DNA from 3 places in the Brachybacterium sp. AOP43-C2-M15 genome. Region 3 is predicted to be linked to each of the others. Evidence: riboswitches for the same ligand, from Rfam matches in the RefSeq annotation. Region 3 holds a riboswitch; each other region holds the start of a gene.
What was found. A riboswitch is a leader RNA that binds a small molecule or an ion and turns the genes downstream of it on or off. The one in region 3 is predicted to bind thiamine pyrophosphate.
Positions count from the first base shown of each region.

Region 1: another riboswitch for thiamine pyrophosphate. It lies ahead of thiC (phosphomethylpyrimidine synthase ThiC); the one in region 3 lies ahead of ACT3SP_RS06150 (ECF transporter S component).
Region 2: another riboswitch for thiamine pyrophosphate. It lies ahead of thiO (glycine oxidase ThiO); the one in region 3 lies ahead of ACT3SP_RS06150 (ECF transporter S component).

Region 1 covers NZ_JBQSWB010000007.1:230,146-235,201, forward strand. Annotated here, with positions in the region: gene thiC (phosphomethylpyrimidine synthase ThiC) at 1-1,571, opposite strand, end outside; TPP riboswitch at 1,571-1,681, opposite strand; gene ACT3SP_RS09905 (NAD(P)H-dependent oxidoreductase) at 1,797-2,624, opposite strand; gene ACT3SP_RS09910 (cupin domain-containing protein) at 2,761-3,714, shown strand; gene ACT3SP_RS09915 (hypothetical protein) at 3,808-5,043, shown strand.
Region 2 covers NZ_JBQSWB010000001.1:56,645-61,700, reverse strand. Annotated here, with positions in the region: gene ACT3SP_RS00220 (carboxyltransferase domain-containing protein) at 1-1,696, opposite strand, end outside; gene ACT3SP_RS00215 (LamB/YcsF family protein) at 1,693-2,463, opposite strand; gene ACT3SP_RS00210 (hypothetical protein) at 2,539-3,447, shown strand; TPP riboswitch at 3,484-3,590, shown strand; gene thiO (glycine oxidase ThiO) at 3,585-4,775, shown strand; gene thiS (sulfur carrier protein ThiS) at 4,772-5,020, shown strand; gene ACT3SP_RS00195 (thiazole synthase) at 5,023-5,056, shown strand, end outside.
Region 3 covers NZ_JBQSWB010000004.1:194,434-199,489, forward strand. Annotated here, with positions in the region: gene ACT3SP_RS06135 (hypothetical protein) at 1-248, shown strand, start outside; gene ACT3SP_RS06140 (M13 family metallopeptidase) at 304-2,328, shown strand; gene ACT3SP_RS06145 (hypothetical protein) at 2,325-2,891, shown strand; TPP riboswitch at 2,938-3,044, shown strand; gene ACT3SP_RS06150 (ECF transporter S component) at 3,091-3,672, shown strand; gene ACT3SP_RS06155 (ATP-binding cassette domain-containing protein) at 3,771-5,056, shown strand, end outside.

The sequences.
Region 1 (5,056 bases), on a different contig from region 3:
CAGAAGTGCGCCGTCTTCGCGGGCTCCGCCGGCAGGGTCTCGTCGTGGTACTCCTCGGCCAGCTGCGGGTCCAGGGACAGCCCGAACTGGTCCCGCCACCGGAACTCGAAGCGCGCCTTCGACAGGGCATCGTCCCGGGCGGAGGCGCCCGGATGACCCTTGGCGACGTCGGCCGCGTGGGCGGCGATCTTGTAGGTGATCACGCCCGTCTTCACGTCGTCGCGGTCCGGCAGCCCCAGGTGCTCCTTCGGGGTGACGTAGCAGAGCATCGCGGTGCCGTGGCGCGCGATCTCGGTGGCGCCGATCGCGGAGGTGATGTGGTCGTAGGCAGGGGCGATGTCCGTGACCAGGGGGCCGAGCGTGTAGAAGGGCGCGCCGTCGCACAGCTCCTGCTGGCGCTCCACGTTCTCGCGCACCAGGTGCAGCGGCACGTGCCCGGGGCCCTCGACCATCACCTGCACGTCGTGCTCCCAGGCGCGGCGGGTCAGCTCCGCGAGGGTGTCGAGCTCGGCGAACTGGGCGGCGTCGTTCGCGTCCGCCAGGCACCCCGGGCGCAGCCCGTCGCCCAGCGAGAAGGACACGTCGTAGCGGGCGAAGATCTCGCACAGCTCGTCGTAGTGCTCGTACAGGAAGTTCTCCCGGTGGTGGGCCAGGCACCAGCCCGCCAGGATCGAGCCGCCGCGGGAGACGATCCCGGTGACCCGGTTCGCGGTCAGCGGCACGTAGCGCAGCAGGACCCCGGCGTGGATCGTCATGTAGTCCACGCCCTGCTCGCACTGCTCGATCACCGTGTCGCGGAAGATCTCCCAGGTCAGCGCGTTCGCATCCCCGTCGACCTTCTCGAGGGCCTGGTAGATCGGGACGGTCCCGATCGGCACCGGGGAGTTGCGCAGGATCCACTCGCGGGTGGTGTGGATGTCGTCCCCGGTGGACAGGTCCATGACGGTGTCCGCGCCCCAGCGAGTGGCCCATTCGAGCTTGGAGACCTCCTCGGCGATCGAGGAGGTCACCGCCGAGTTGCCGATGTTGGCGTTGACCTTCACCAGGAAGGCGCGGCCGATGATCATCGGTTCCGCCTCGGGATGGTTCACGTTCGCGGGGATGATCGCGCGGCCGGCCGCCACCTCGCTGCGCACCAGCTCCACGTCGCAGTCCTCCCGCAGCGCCACGTAGCGCATCTCCGGGGTGATCTCGCCGCGACGGGCGTAGTGCATCTGGGTGACGCGGCGCCCCGGGAGGGAGCGCAGCGGGGGTCGGCTCGCGCCGCGCCACTCCGCGCTCGCCTCGCCGCGGCGCACGGCGCTGCGTCCGTCGTCGACGAGGGTGCGGCCGCGGCCGCTGTAGGTCTCGACGTCCTCTCGGCCGTCGATCCATGCGGAGCGCATCGGGGCCAGGCCCACCTCGGGCTCGCAGCCGGGCCCGGCGGTGCGGTACACCTCCAGCGGCGGGTTCGGCACACCGGCGGGGGAATCGTCCTGGGCGATCCGGGTGACGGGCACCCGGATGCCGTGGGCGGGGTCCTCGAGGTGGCCGAGGCTGTGGGTGGGGTAGTTCTCAGGGCGTGCGGACATCGTCTCGCTCTCCTTCTTCCTTCGCCGGCATGACCCGGGGCAGGTTCGGTCGGTGCTCGAACCGCGACAGTTCGATCTCAGCCCGCTGCGACGGGCACCCGAGGGATCGGCGACGACGGTAGCAGATGCCCGGCCGGTCACGGGGAGAGGACCCCTGGCCGGGACGCGGCGGATCGCTCGGACCACGGATCGCTCGGACCACGGATCGCTCAGACCACGGCTCACTCAGACCACGGCGCCGAGGTCGACCCCGGCGTCGCGGCGATGGATGCCGAGATCCGTGCGACCGGTGGCGATCCGCGGATCCAGGGCGCGCAGCTCCGCGGGGTAGTCCCCGTCGCGCAGGCGTCGATAGGGGCGGCTCGGCTCGCTGTCGATCCCGGCCAATCGGTCCACCAGGCGCCGGGTCTCGCGCTCGCCGTCCACTTCGTCCAGTCCGTCGGCGTCGTGGACGACGTGCAGGTCCAGCACGTCGATGCCGACGTACCAGAGGGCGCCGTGGGTCAGGGGGAACAGCAGCGAATCCAGGTCGCCGCTGACCCCGCGCGGCCCGATCGTGCGCTCGTCGTCCCCGGCGGTGACCACGATGAGCGCCCGACGTCGGGTGAGACCGCCGTCCCCGTACCGCCGCGGCATCCCGAGCTCGGGGTCGAGCTCGCTGTCGTAGGCGAAGCTGTCGGTCAGCACGCGATCGAGCCAGCCTTTGAGGATCGCCGGGGGGCCGTACCACCACAGGGGGAACTGGAGCACGAGCAGCTCGGCCTTCGCGAGCTTCTCCTGCTCGGCCCGGACGTCCGTCGCGGTCAGCCCCCGGGTGTAGGCCTCACCGGCGAGCGCGGCCAGATTGCCCGGTCGGTCGGCGGGCTCTCCGAGGTCGCGGTCGCCGAGCACGGGATCGAATCCCTGGGCGTACAGGTCCGAGGTCATCACGTCGTGGCCCTGGGACAGGGCCCGGGTGCCGGCGCGGAACAGGTGGCCGCTCAGCGACTGCTGTCGCGGGTGGGCGAGCACCCACAGGGCGGAGCCCGGGAGCGGGGGATGGTCGACGGTCACGAGGGACCTCCAGGTGGGGCGGTCGGTGCGGAGCGCAGTGTCGCTCCGTCGGTCATGACCCAGTCCACCGCACCCCGAGAGAGACGGAGAATGCTCTGAACGCTGAGATCCATATGCCAGCGTCTACGCTGGAGGGATGGAGATCCTCACCGAAGTGCTCGGCAACCTCCGCTCCTCGGGCGCCCTGATCGACCGCAGCCTGCTCACCGAGCACTGGAGCGTCCGGGTCGAGACCGGATCCTCGATCACCGTCGCCACCCTGCTCCGCGGGAGCGGCTGGCTCCACCAGCAGGGACGGGACGCCGAGCCCCTGGGAGCACGGGACCTGGCGATCCTCACCGGCCGCGGGCCGATCCTCCTGAGCAGTGACCTCGACGGCGCGGCGGAGCCCACCTGCGTCGTGACGGCCGAGGGCTCCTGCCTCGACGCGGAGGGCGCCGTGCTCGCGAACGAGCGCGTGGGCCTGGACGCCCGGGTCCGCCGCGAGCGGCTCGCGGCGGAGAGCGTGCTGCTGACCGGGACGCTCCCGACCTCCGGCCGGATCGCCGAGCGGCTGCTGAGCGCCCTGCCGAACGCCGTCGTCGTCCCGCGCGAGGAGCAACGGTCGACCGCCCTGGATCTCCTCGAGAGCGAGCTCGGCAACGACGAGCCCGGTCAGCAGGCGGTTCTCGACAGGCTGCTGGACCTCGTGCTGATCGGGGCGCTGCGGGACTGGTTCGCCCTGGCGGAGGTCTCCGCCCCCGCCTGGTACGGCGCCGCCGGTGATCCGGTCGTCGGCCCTGCGCTGGGTGCCCTGCACGCCGATCCCGCACAGGAGTGGACCGTCGCCTCCCTGGCCCGCCGGGCCGGGGTCTCCCGGGCCGCCTTCGCCCGCCGCTTCGCGGAGGTGATGGGCGAGCCGCCGATCTCCTATCTCTCCGGATGGCGACTGTGCCAGGCGGCGGATCGTCTCGAGCTGAGTGACGACACCCTCGACTCGATCGCCCGGCAGGTGGGCTACTCGAGCTCCTTCGCGCTCAGCGCCGCGTTCACCCGGGAGTACGGGATGCGGCCCAGCCGCTATCGGGAGACCACCCGTGCGCGCCGATGAGCCGCGTCTCCGCCGCGTCCTCGCCGTCGGCCGTGCTCCTGCGTAGAGTCGACCGCAGTCCCGCACACCGTCGTCACGCCCCGTGAGGTCCCGATGTCCCCTCCCGCTCCGCGCACCGTCCAGGCCACCGACAAGTCCTTCCCCGCCTCCGCGATCGGACGCCCGGTCACCGATCTGGGGCTGGGGCTGCGGGACCTCTCCACCCCGCTGCTCGTGCTCGACGACGCGGCGATCGACCACAACCTGCAGGTGATGGAGGCGTGGACGCAGGAGCGCGGCCTCGAGCTGATGCCGCACGGGAAGACCACCATGGCGCCGGTGCTGTGGCGCCGCCAGCTCGCGGCCGGATGCACCGGGATCACCGTCGCGACCGGCTGGCAGGCCGATGTCGCCCTGCGTGCCGACATCCCCACCGTGCAGCTCGCCAACGCCTGCACCGACCCGGCCCTGCTGCGCCGCCTGGTCGCTCACCTCGCGGCGCATCCCGAGCAGGAGCTCGTGCTCTGGGCGGACTCTGTCGCCACGATCGACCTGCTCGAGCAGGTGCTCCCGGACGACTCGCGGCTCGGGGTGCTCGTCGAGCTGGGAGCCGACGGGGGTCGCACCGGTGCCCGCACCCTCGAGCAGGCGCTCGAGGTCGCCGAGCGCGCGGCCGCCTCGAGCACCCTCGTCCTGCGCGGGGCCGCCGGTTACGAGGGGGCTCTCGGCCATGACCGCTCGGAGTCCGCGCTGCAGGCCGTCGGCGCCTACTGCTCCCGCCTCGCCGAGCTCGCGGAGCAGCTGCGTCCGCTGGTGGAGGGCGTGCCGTGGGCGACCGCGGGCGGCAGCGCCTATCCCGACCTGGTCGCCGAGGCCCTCGCGCCGCTGCAGGGCATGCGCAGGATCCTCCGCTCCGGCGCCTATCTGGTCCACGACTCCGGCTTCTACCAGGGCATCTCCCCGCTCGATGTCGAGCGGGGGATCGCCCCGGACCAGGCGCTGCGCCCCGCGATGCGGGCCTACGCCCGGGTGGTCTCGAGGCCCGAGCCGGGGCTCGCCCTGCTCGACGCCGGCAAGCGGGACGTGCCCTTCGACGAAGGCCTGCCGCGCCCCCTCGCCCGGGCCGCCGCGCTGGGCGGCGAGGAGCTCCCCCTGCCGCAGGCGGAGATCACCGCGCTGAACGACCAGCACGCCTTCCTGCGCTGGGAGGGAGAGGACGGCCCTGCCGTGGGCGAGGTCGTGGTGCTCGGGCTCTCGCACCCCTGCACGGCCTTCGACAAGTGGCGGCTCGTCCCGCTGCTGGACCCGGCCACCGGTGCCGTGGACGAAGCGGTCGAGACGTTCTTCTAGACCTGACCCCCGG
Region 2 (5,056 bases), on a different contig from region 3:
CCGCGGGCACCGGCAGCGCCTGCCCCTCCAGGCGCACCCCGACGCGGTCCGAGTCCGACCGCACGGTCCAGGTCGTGGCCAGCAGCGCATCCACCGCCTCGGTGCCGAGCAGCTCCTCGCGCGGGCCCAGGATCACCGGGAGCTCGAGAGCGGGCGCCGACCCTGCCGGCCCCGCCGTCGCTGCCGGCCCTGCCGTCGGTGCCGTCGGGGGGACGGGCACGCCCGCGTCCGAGTCGCCCGGGGAGTCGGCGGGCGCGACGGCGGCGGGGACGGCGTCCAGCCCGTCGCTCGGGCCGGCCAGCAGCACGTCCCCGGTCCGGAGCGGCGCGGGCCCGAGCGCGGCCAGGGTGTCGCGGGACAGGGCGCCGAGCACGGGCCCGCCCTGGTGCCCGTCCGACGGCCCGACGTCGGCGGGTGCGGAGCCGGTCCCGGCGCCGGGACCGGGGACTCGGGCGTCCGGCGCCGGTCCCGTCCCGTCGGCCGCTCGCACCCCGCGGATCCCGCCGCGGATCGCGAGCACCAGGTGCAGGCCCTGCGTCGCCGGTCCCGCGTCGAGGAGATCCCCGGCATCGAGGGCGATCGGCCGCTCCCGGGCCTCGGCGGCATCGAGCTCGAGGTCACGACCGTCCTCGTCGTGGCGGTGCACGACCAGCGGGGCCCGGGCACCGGAGACCGCGACCACCGTCGGCGCCATGGCGCGCAGCCGCAGCGGCCCGATCGCCGTCTCCAGCACCGCGGAGCGCGCGGGATTGCCGACGGCGAGGTTCGCACGCAGCATCGCGCCGCGGTCGAAGGCGCCGGAGCGGCTCACGCCGATGGCGGCGCGGCCGGGACGGCCGTCGTCCTCCACCACGGACCGGGGCCCGGGCGAGAGCACCTCGAGCACCGGGCTGCCGGGCACGGGCTGCGCGGACCGGGGCCGACGGCGCCCCAGACGACCGGGCACGGCGGCGGCGCCGCGGGCGGCGCGGGAGAGCGCGGTGGTGGGTGCGGCGGCCCGTGCCGTCGGCCGCTGCGGGGCGAAGCGCACCCGGGTGCCGGGGGCGAGCAGGGCCGGGGCCTCCCGGTCCACGTCGAACAGCACGGCGTCGCTGCGGCCGATGAGCTGCCAGCCGCCGGGGGACGGGCGAGGGTAGATGCCGCAGTACCGGGAGGCGAGGCCGACGGCGCCGGCCGGCACGGCGGTGCGCGGCTCGCCGCGGCGGGGCACGTCCCAGGGCGGGCCGACGGGGGCCGCGGAGTCCTCGGCGAGCAGATACGCGAAGCCGGGGGCGAAGCCGCCGAAGGCCGCCGTCCAGCGCGCCGCGGAATGGGCGTCGATCAGCGCGTCCGTCCCCATCCCGAGCAGAGCGGCGACCACGTCCAGGTCCTCGCCGTCGTAGACCACGTCGACGGTGACCTCCTCGCCCGGAGAGTCCTGCCGGTCCGGGACGGGCAGCTCGCGCAGCAGCGCGGTGAAGTCCTGCAGGTCCTGCGGGGCGGTGCCGGCGAGCAGCAGGGTGCGCTCGGCCGGGACCAGGTCCACCAGGTGCTCCGGGGACAGGGCCTGCACCGCGGCCGCGACGGCGAGCACCGCGGCGGTGTCCGGGTACTCGGCCAGCAGCGCGGTCTCGCCGGCGCGATGCACGGCCAGCGGGGGGTCGAGGGTGTCGGGGATCGTGCTCGTCGGCCGCGCGACCTCGCCGTTCCCGCTCACAGCGCCGCCTCGAGCCGCACGCCCGCCGACTCCAGGCCGGCGCGCACCGCCCGGGCGAGCTCCACCGCGCCGGGGGTGTCGCCGTGCAGGCAGAGGGAGCGGACCGGCAGCTCGACCCGGCTCCCGTCGGCCGCGCGCACCCGCTGCTCGGTGGCGATCGACAGGGCCTGCTCGGCGACCGCCGCGGGATCGGTGAGCACGGCGCCGGGCAGAGCGCGCGGCGTCAGGGTGCCGTCGGGGAGATAGGCGCGATCCGCGAACCCTTCGAGCACCACCTCGATCCCGGCCCTCCGCGCGACGTCGACCACGACGGCGCCGGGCGCGGCGACCAGCGGCAGCTCGCCGCCGAGCTCCTGCAGCGCCTGCACCACGGCGGCCGCCTGGGCCTCGTGATGGGCCAGGGCGTTGTAGAGGGCGCCGTGCGGCTTCACCCCGCGCACCTGCGCCCGCTCGGCCCCGGCCATCGCCTGCAGCGCCCCCACCTGCACGATCAGCAGATCGGTGAGGTCGGCGGGAGAGACGTCGAGGAAGCGCCGGCCGAAGCCGCCCAGATCCGGATAGGCGACGTGCGCGGTGATCGCGACGTCCCGGGCGCGGGCCGCACGGGTCGCCGCCCGCATGGTCCCCGGGTCCCCGGCGTGCCCGCCGCAGGCGATGTTCGCGGTGGTGACCACGTCGAGCATCGCGGCGTCGTCCCCCATCGACCAGGCGCCGTAGCCCTCCCCGAGGTCGGCGTTGAGGTCGAGCGGCGTGAGCTGGGCGGTCATCGGGGATCCTCTCCTTCACGCGGGGCGGCGGGGCATGTCCATTGTCGGCCCTCCGGAGGCCGATAGTGTCGAATCATGAGCCAGAACCCCGCCGACCGGCCCGTCGGCGCCACCCAGGATCCGTCCCCCACCACGCCGGGGGCGGTCCCCGACCTCCCGGCGGGTCTGGGATCGAGCGATCCTGCGGCCCCGATCCGCTTCTCCTCGTCGGACGTCTCCGCGGCGGCCGAGGTGCTGCAGCGGTCCGAGCAGGGCGACGCGGAGCTGCTGCTCGCCCTCACCGACGAGCAGCTCGCCGCGCTCGACGGCTACGAGCGGCGCCAGTTCACGGCGACGCCCTGGCTCGACGAGCACCCCGACCGGCGGAGCTTCGCGGCCGGGGTCGGGCTGCGGGCGCTCATCGCCGCCGGTCAGGTCCGCGAGACCGTCGACCCGGAGAGCGGACGGGCGCAGTGGCGAGCGGACCCCGAGCTCGCCGGCTGCCTGGTGCTGCGGCGCACCGCGACCCTCTTCCTCACCGCCGAGCGCACCGTGCAGACCGCCCAGGGCCCCCAGGTGCAGCGCCTGCACCACTGTGTGCACGACGACGGGGTGCTCGAGGAGGAGGTGACACCCCTCGGCATCCACCGCTTCACCCCGCTGCGGCGGGAGCAGGCCGTCGCCCGGCTGGTGCACCTGCTGGACCCCGAGGGCACGACCACCCGGTCGGGCGAGCCGCTGCGGGTGCGTTCCTCCGCTCTCGCGAGCAGCGCGATCGCCCAGCAGCTCGCCCTGACCCGCGCGCTCACCGTGCTGACCGTGGTCCGCACGGCCGACGGGACGGTGCAGCAGGCCAGCGTGTACGCGACACCGGAGGGGGTGCTGACGATGGAGGCCCTCGATCCCGGCGCGGACGACCCGCAGCTGGAGTTCCGCGCCGTGGACGCCGAGGACCTGCGCGCCCTCGCCACCGTCCTGATCACCGGCGGGGGAGCGCCCGGGTGACCTCTCTGCGCGGGAGGCGTTCGACGGCATAGACTCGAGACCTTCCGTGGGAGCCCGGGGTGCCGGGCTGAGAGGGCGCGCAGCGCCGACCACCAGCACTGGATGCGGATCATGCCGTCGTCAGGAGGAGAGCGCTCATGCAGCACGTCGTCGTCATCGGAGCGGGCATCGTGGGCCTGCTCACCGCGTACGAGCTGCGCCGCCGCGGGCACCGGGTGGAGCTGCGCTCGCAGGGGATCGCCGAGGGGGCGAGCTTCGCCGCCGCCGGGATGCTCGCCCCCGCCGCCGAGATCCAGCACGGCCAGGGGCCGCTGTGGGACATCATGCGCGCGGCCGGGGAGCTGCACCGCGAGCTCGCCGCGGAGCTCCCCGGCGCCGGGTACCGCGACGCCTCCACCCTCGTCGTCGGCCGGGACGCCGCGGATCTCGCGGACCTGCGCGCCCTGGGCGCCGTCCAGCGCGCGACCGGGGCCGAGGTGCGGGAGCTCACGGGCGCCGCGCTGCACCGCGAGGAGGGGGCGCTGCTGCGCGGGCTCGCCGGCGGCGTGCTCCTCGAGCGCGATCACCAGGTCGACCCGCGACGGCTCGCGGCGAGCGTCCTCGACGCCCTCGGGGCGACGGGGCCCTCGGACCCCGCGCCGCGCTCGGCCCGCTCCGTGCCCGGAGCCGGACCGCCCGTCGAGATCCGGCGGGGCGCGGTCACCGACTGCGCGGGGATCGAGGCCGACGCCGTGGTCCTCGCCGCCGGGCTCGGCGTCCCGGCGATCGACGGACCCCATCGCGCGCTCGACCTCTCCCTGCGCCCCGTCCACGGCGACATCCTGCGCCTGCGGGTCCCGCAGTCGCTGCTCCTGCCGGGGGAGGAGAACCTCGTCGGACGCACCGTGCGCGCCCTCGTGCGGGGCCGTCCCGTCTATCTCGTCCCCCGCGACGACCGCACCCTCGTGCTCGGCGCCACCAGCCGCGAGGACGACCTCGCGGGCACCTCCGCCGGCGGGGTGCTGCAGCTGCTCCAGGACGCCGCGGAGATCCTGCCCGCCGTGCGCGAGACCGAGCTGCTCGAGGTCACCACCCGCGACCGCCCCGGCACGCCCGACGACCTCCCGCTGCTCGGCCCGGTCCCCGGAGCCGAGCACGTGATCGTCTCCACCGGCTACCACCGCCACGGGATCCTGCTGGCCGCCTGGGCCGCGCAGCGCACCGCCGATCTGATCGACGCAGTCCCCCCGGACTCCCGCACGGCCGAGCACCTGCACGCCGTGCGCCCCGACCGCTTCACCCCCGGCGCCGCTCCGACCGGCGCCCCTGTCTTCGAGGAGGCCCGATGACCAGCACCCTTGCTCTCACCGTCAACGCCGAGGAGCGCGCGGTCCCCGCCGCGTGGACCGTGCGCGATCTCGTCGCCGATCAGGTCGGCCAGGAGGTCGGCGAGGACGGTCGCGCCGCCGACGGCGGATCGCTCGGCGTCGCCGTCGCCGTCGACGACGCCGTCGTCCCCCGCAGCCGCTGGGCCGCCACCGCTCTCACCGACGGTGCGCGCTGCGAGATCGTCACCGCCGTCCAGGGAGGCTGAGCATGACCACCACCGATCGCGCTCCCGCGGCTCCCT
Region 3 (5,056 bases):
CCGTGATCATGCGCCTGCTCGACGTGGCGGGCACCGCGATGTTCCAGGTCGGCGCGACGATCCTGGTGATCCTCTCGCCCGTGCTCGTGATCGGCACGATCGTGCTCTCGATCGGCGTCGGCCTGTCGACCCTCGTGCTGCACCGCCGCCCGCCCGCCGATCGCGCCCGCAGCCCCTGGGCCTACGCCCCCGTCGGCCTCGGGCTGCTGGCCCTCGCGCTGGCCTCCTTCGGGCTGCTCGCCCTCTGACCCGCGTCCGCCGGACGCCGCCCTCGACCACCCCACCTCACCGCAGGAGCCGATGATGACCACTGCCCCCGCCGCCCGCCGTTCGGGCCTCTCCCTCGACCAGGTCGACGACGCCGTCCGGATCCAGGACGACCTCTTCGGACACGTCAACGGGCGCTGGCTGCGCGAGCACGAGATGCCCGCGGACCGCTCGAGCGACGGTGCCTTCCACGCCCTGCGCGACCTCTCGGAGGACCAGGTGCGCGAGATCGTCGAGGAGGCCGCGGCCGACGTCGAGCGCGCCGACCCCGCCGGGGAGCAGGTCCCCACCAGCGACCACGCCCGGGTGGGCGCGCTGTACCGGATGTTCATGGACACCGACGCGATCGAGCGGGCGGGGCTCGGGGTCCTCGAGGACCTGCTGGGCACCATCACCGCCGCCGCCGATCTCGAGGCGATCACGCGCACCATGGCCGCCCCCGACTCCGGGGCCTCCGCGCTGCTGTCCTACGTGTGGACCGATGACCACGACTCCACGAGCTACCAGGTCAAGATCCACCAGGGCGGGCTGGGCCTGCCCGACGAGTCCTACTACCGCGAGGACCGCTACGCCGAGATCCGCGAGGCCTACACGGCGCACCTGGCGAACCTCGCCCGCCTCGCCGAGCTGCCCGGCCGCGAGGGCCTGGTCGCCGGGTCCCCGGAGGACCTCGCCGGCGCCGTGATGGTCTTCGAGACCCGTCTGGCCGCCTGCCACGTGGACGTGGTCCGCCTGCGCGACCGTGAGAAGTCCTCCAACCCGATGGACGCCGCCCAGCGCCGCGAGCTCGCCCCGTCCTTCCCCTGGGAGGCCTTCGTCGAGGGCACCGAGGCGCCCAGCGCCGCCTTCGAGGTCGTCTCGGTGGGCCAGCCCGAGTTCGTCTCCGCGGCCGCCGAGCTGCTGGCCGGCGAGGACCTCGACGTGCTGCGCAGCTGGCTGGCCGTGCACGCGGTCGCCGCCTACGCCCCCTACGGCCCCGCCGCCCTGGTCGAGGAGGACTTCGCCTTCTCCGGCCGGATCCTCTCCGGCGCCGAGCAGCTGCGGGAGCGCTGGAAGCGCGCCGTCGCCTTCGTCGAGGGCGTCGTCGGCTTCGCCGTCGGCCGGGAGTACGTCTCCCGCCACTTCCCCGCCGCCCACAAGGAGCGGATGACCGAACTGGTCGACGCCCTGCTGGACGCCTACCGCGACTCCATCGAGACGCTGCCCTGGATGACCCCGGCCACCCGGCAGAAGGCGCTCGCGAAGCTCGCGAGGTTCACCCCGAAGATCGGCTACCCCGAGAAGTGGCGGGAGTACGACGGACTGGAGATCGTGCCCGGCGACCTCGTCGCCACCGCCCGCGCCTCGCGCCGCTTCGACGCGGCCTACGAGTACGCGAAGGTGGGCGGCCCGATCGACGAGACCGAGTGGCACATGACCCCGCAGACGGTCAACGCCTACTACAACCCTGGCCGCAACGAGATCGTCTTCCCGGCCGCGATCCTGCAGCCCCCGTTCTTCGACGCCGAGGCGGACGACGCCGTGAACTTCGGCGGGATCGGCGCCGTCATCGGCCACGAGGTGGGGCACGGCTTCGACGACCAGGGCTCCAAGTACGACGGCGACGGCAACCTGATCTCCTGGTGGACGCCGGAGGACCGGGAGGCCTTCGACGGCCGGGCGGCGCAGCTCATCGCCCAGTACTCCGAGCTGTCCCCGCGCGAGCTCGACGACACTCATCGCGTCAACGGGGCTCTGACCATCGGCGAGAACATCGGCGACCTGGGCGGGCTCTCGATCGCGGTCAAGGCGTATCTGTCCCGCAGGGACGCCGAGGAGGTCGCCGCCGAGCTCGACGGCCTCGACGGCCTGCAGCGCGTCTTCTGGTCCTGGGCGACCGTGTGGCGGGGCCGGAACCGCACCCAGGAGGCGATCCGACGCCTGGCCGTGGACCCCCACGCCCCGATGGAGTTCCGCTGCAACTCCGTGGTGGGCCACCTCGAGGAGTTCCACACCGCCTTCGACGTGACCGAGGGCGATGCCATGTACCGCGCCCCCGAGGAGCGGGTGGCGATCTGGTGAGACCGGACCCGCCGTTCTACGTGGGCCGCACCCGGCCCACCTCCGTCGGCTGGACCCGCATCGGGGTGACGCTCCTGTGCGGCGCGGTGCTCGCCGTGCTCATGGCCCAGCGCTCCTCGACGCCGGTGGTGCTGCTGGTGGTGGTGCTCTTCCTCGCCCTGTCGCTGTGGACCTGGATGGGCCAGGCCACCCGCTTCATCGTCGACGAGCACGGGATCACGGTGAGCCTCGGCGGATTCCTGCCGCGCCGGCCGTGGCCGGTCGAGAACTTCCGCACCGTGCAGCTGCGCGAGATGCCGTCCTCGACGGTGGGCGTGACCCTCGGCGGCTACGGCTGGCGGCGAGGGAAGGCGATCACGTCGCGGCCCGAGGAGCTCACCCCCGTCGGCCGCCGGAAGATCTTCACCGTCGCCGGGACCCAGCAGCCCTACCGGATGCTGGTCACCCGCCCCGGTACGCTGGTCGAGATCATCGGCCGCGACGCCCCGCACTACATCCTCTCCCCCGAGGATCCGCAGGCGACCGCGGAGGCGGTGGACCAGGCGATCCGGGCGCGCCGCTGAGCGCGGCGCCGTCCCTCGTCCGGGCACGCTAGACTGGGCGATCGTCATCCACTGACAGGGGAGCACCTCCGGGTGCTGAGAGTGCGCACACGAGCGCAGACCCTCGAACCTGATCCGGCTCGCACCGGCGTAGGGAGTCGGGATATCCGCGCGGCACCACCGGTGGCGCACGCCCCTTCCACTCATGGGAGGAGAAGTGATGACCCGCTATCGCACCGTGGACCTGCTGGTGACCGTCCTGATCGGAGCGGCCTTCGGCGTCGCGTTCCTGGGCTACGGCCAGCTGTACACGCTGATCGGCCCGCTCACCGCGGCCTTCAAGCCCGCCGAGGGGCTGCTGGCAGGGATCTGGTTCCTGCCGGCGATGCTCGCCGCCCTCATCGTGCGCAAGCCCGGCGCCGCCCTGCTCGCGGAGATGATCGCCGCGGTGCTCTCGATGCTGCTGGGCAGCCAGTGGGGCTGGGGCACCGCGATCTCCGGGCTGATGCAGGGCGGCGGCGTGGAGCTCGCCTTCCTGCTCACCCGCTACCGCCGCTTCACCCTGCCGGTGGCCGTGCTGGGCGGCGTGCTCGCCGCGCTGCTCGAATGGGGCTGGGAGAAGTTCGCCTACTACCAGGAGATGAGCTGGGCCTTCTCCGGCGCCATGCTCGGCTTCTTCGTGCTCTCCGGGGTGCTGCTGTGCGGCGTGCTGGGCTGGGCGGCCACCCGCGCCCTGGTCGCCACCGGGGCGGTGGACTCCCTCGCCGCCGGCCGGGAGCACTCCCGGGCCGCGGCCGTCTGAGCGGAGGGAAGAGGATCACCCCGCCGAGCGCCCCGACCGCCGCGGGTCTGCGCCTGGACGGCCTGCGGTGGCGCCCCCTCTCGCGCCGCGAGCCGACCATCGCGGGCCTCGACCTCGAGATCCCGCACGGCCAGCGGGTGCTGCTCGCCGGGGCCAGCGGCAGCGGCAAGTCGACCGTGCTGCGCGCCCTGGCCGGCCTGCTCGACGAGGAGGACGGCGAGGGCGCGGGCCTGCTCCCGCCGCCGCAGCGGCCCGGCGAGCGCGGACTGCTGCTGCAGAACCCCGCGCACGCCCTGGTCGCCGCGACCATCGCGAGGGACACCGCCTTCGGACCCGAGAACGCCGGCCTGGAGCGCCCCGAGATCCGCGCCCGGGCGGAGGCGGCCCTCGACGCGGCGCAGGTGCGGATCGATCCCTCCCGCGCACCGCTGGACGCCTCCGGGGGCCAGCAGCAGCGAGTCGCGCTGGCCGGCGCGCTCGCCCTGGACCCCGAGCTGCTGCTGCTCGACGAGCCCACCAGCATGCTCGATGCCGACACCGCCGCGCTGGTGCGCGAGGCGGTGCTGTCCGCCTGCGCTCGGTCGGGCTCCACCCTGGTGGTCGCCGAGCACCGCCTGGAGCCCTGGATCCCCCACATGGACCGGCTGGTGGTGCTCGGCGCGCAGGCGGAGGTGCTCGCCGACGGCGCGCCGGGGACCGTCCTGCACGAGCAGGAGACGCTGCTGCGGCAGGCGGGGGTGCTGGGGGCTGGGCCTCGGGGTGCGGGGCCGCTGGGCGCGGGGCCGCCGACGGCGGGACCGGAGCGGGGACGGGCGGCGGGGGCCCCGGTCCTCGCCTCCCTCGAGGGCGTCACCGTGCCGGGACGCGGGCTGCGCGAGCCCCTGGACCTCGAGGCGCGGACCGGGCGGCTCACCGTGCTCACCGGCCCCAGCGGCGCCGGGAAGACGACGCTGCTGCGCACCCTGCTCGACCCGGGCGAGCCGGCCACCGGCACCGTCACCCGGCCGGAGCCCGCTCGGATCGCGTTCGTCCCCCAGGACCCCGAGCACTCCTTCGTCGCCGGGACCGCGGGCGAGGAGATGCTCGCCTCCCCGTGGGCCGAGGATCCCCGACTCGCGGAGGAGCTGCTCGAGCGGGCCGGTCTCGCGGCCCTGCGCGGCGCACCTCCGCACCGCCTCTCGGGCGGGGAGCAGCGTCGGCTCGCGATCGCCGCGGCCCTGGCCCAGTCCCCCGCGCTGCTGGTCCTGGACGAGCCCACCGTCGGCCTGGACGCCCGCCGCCGCGGCGCGGTGGTCGACCTGCTCGCCGAGGCGTCCTCCCGCGGCTGCGCGGTCCTCGTCGCCACCCATGATCCCGAGCTGATCGGGATCGCCGACCACCGCAC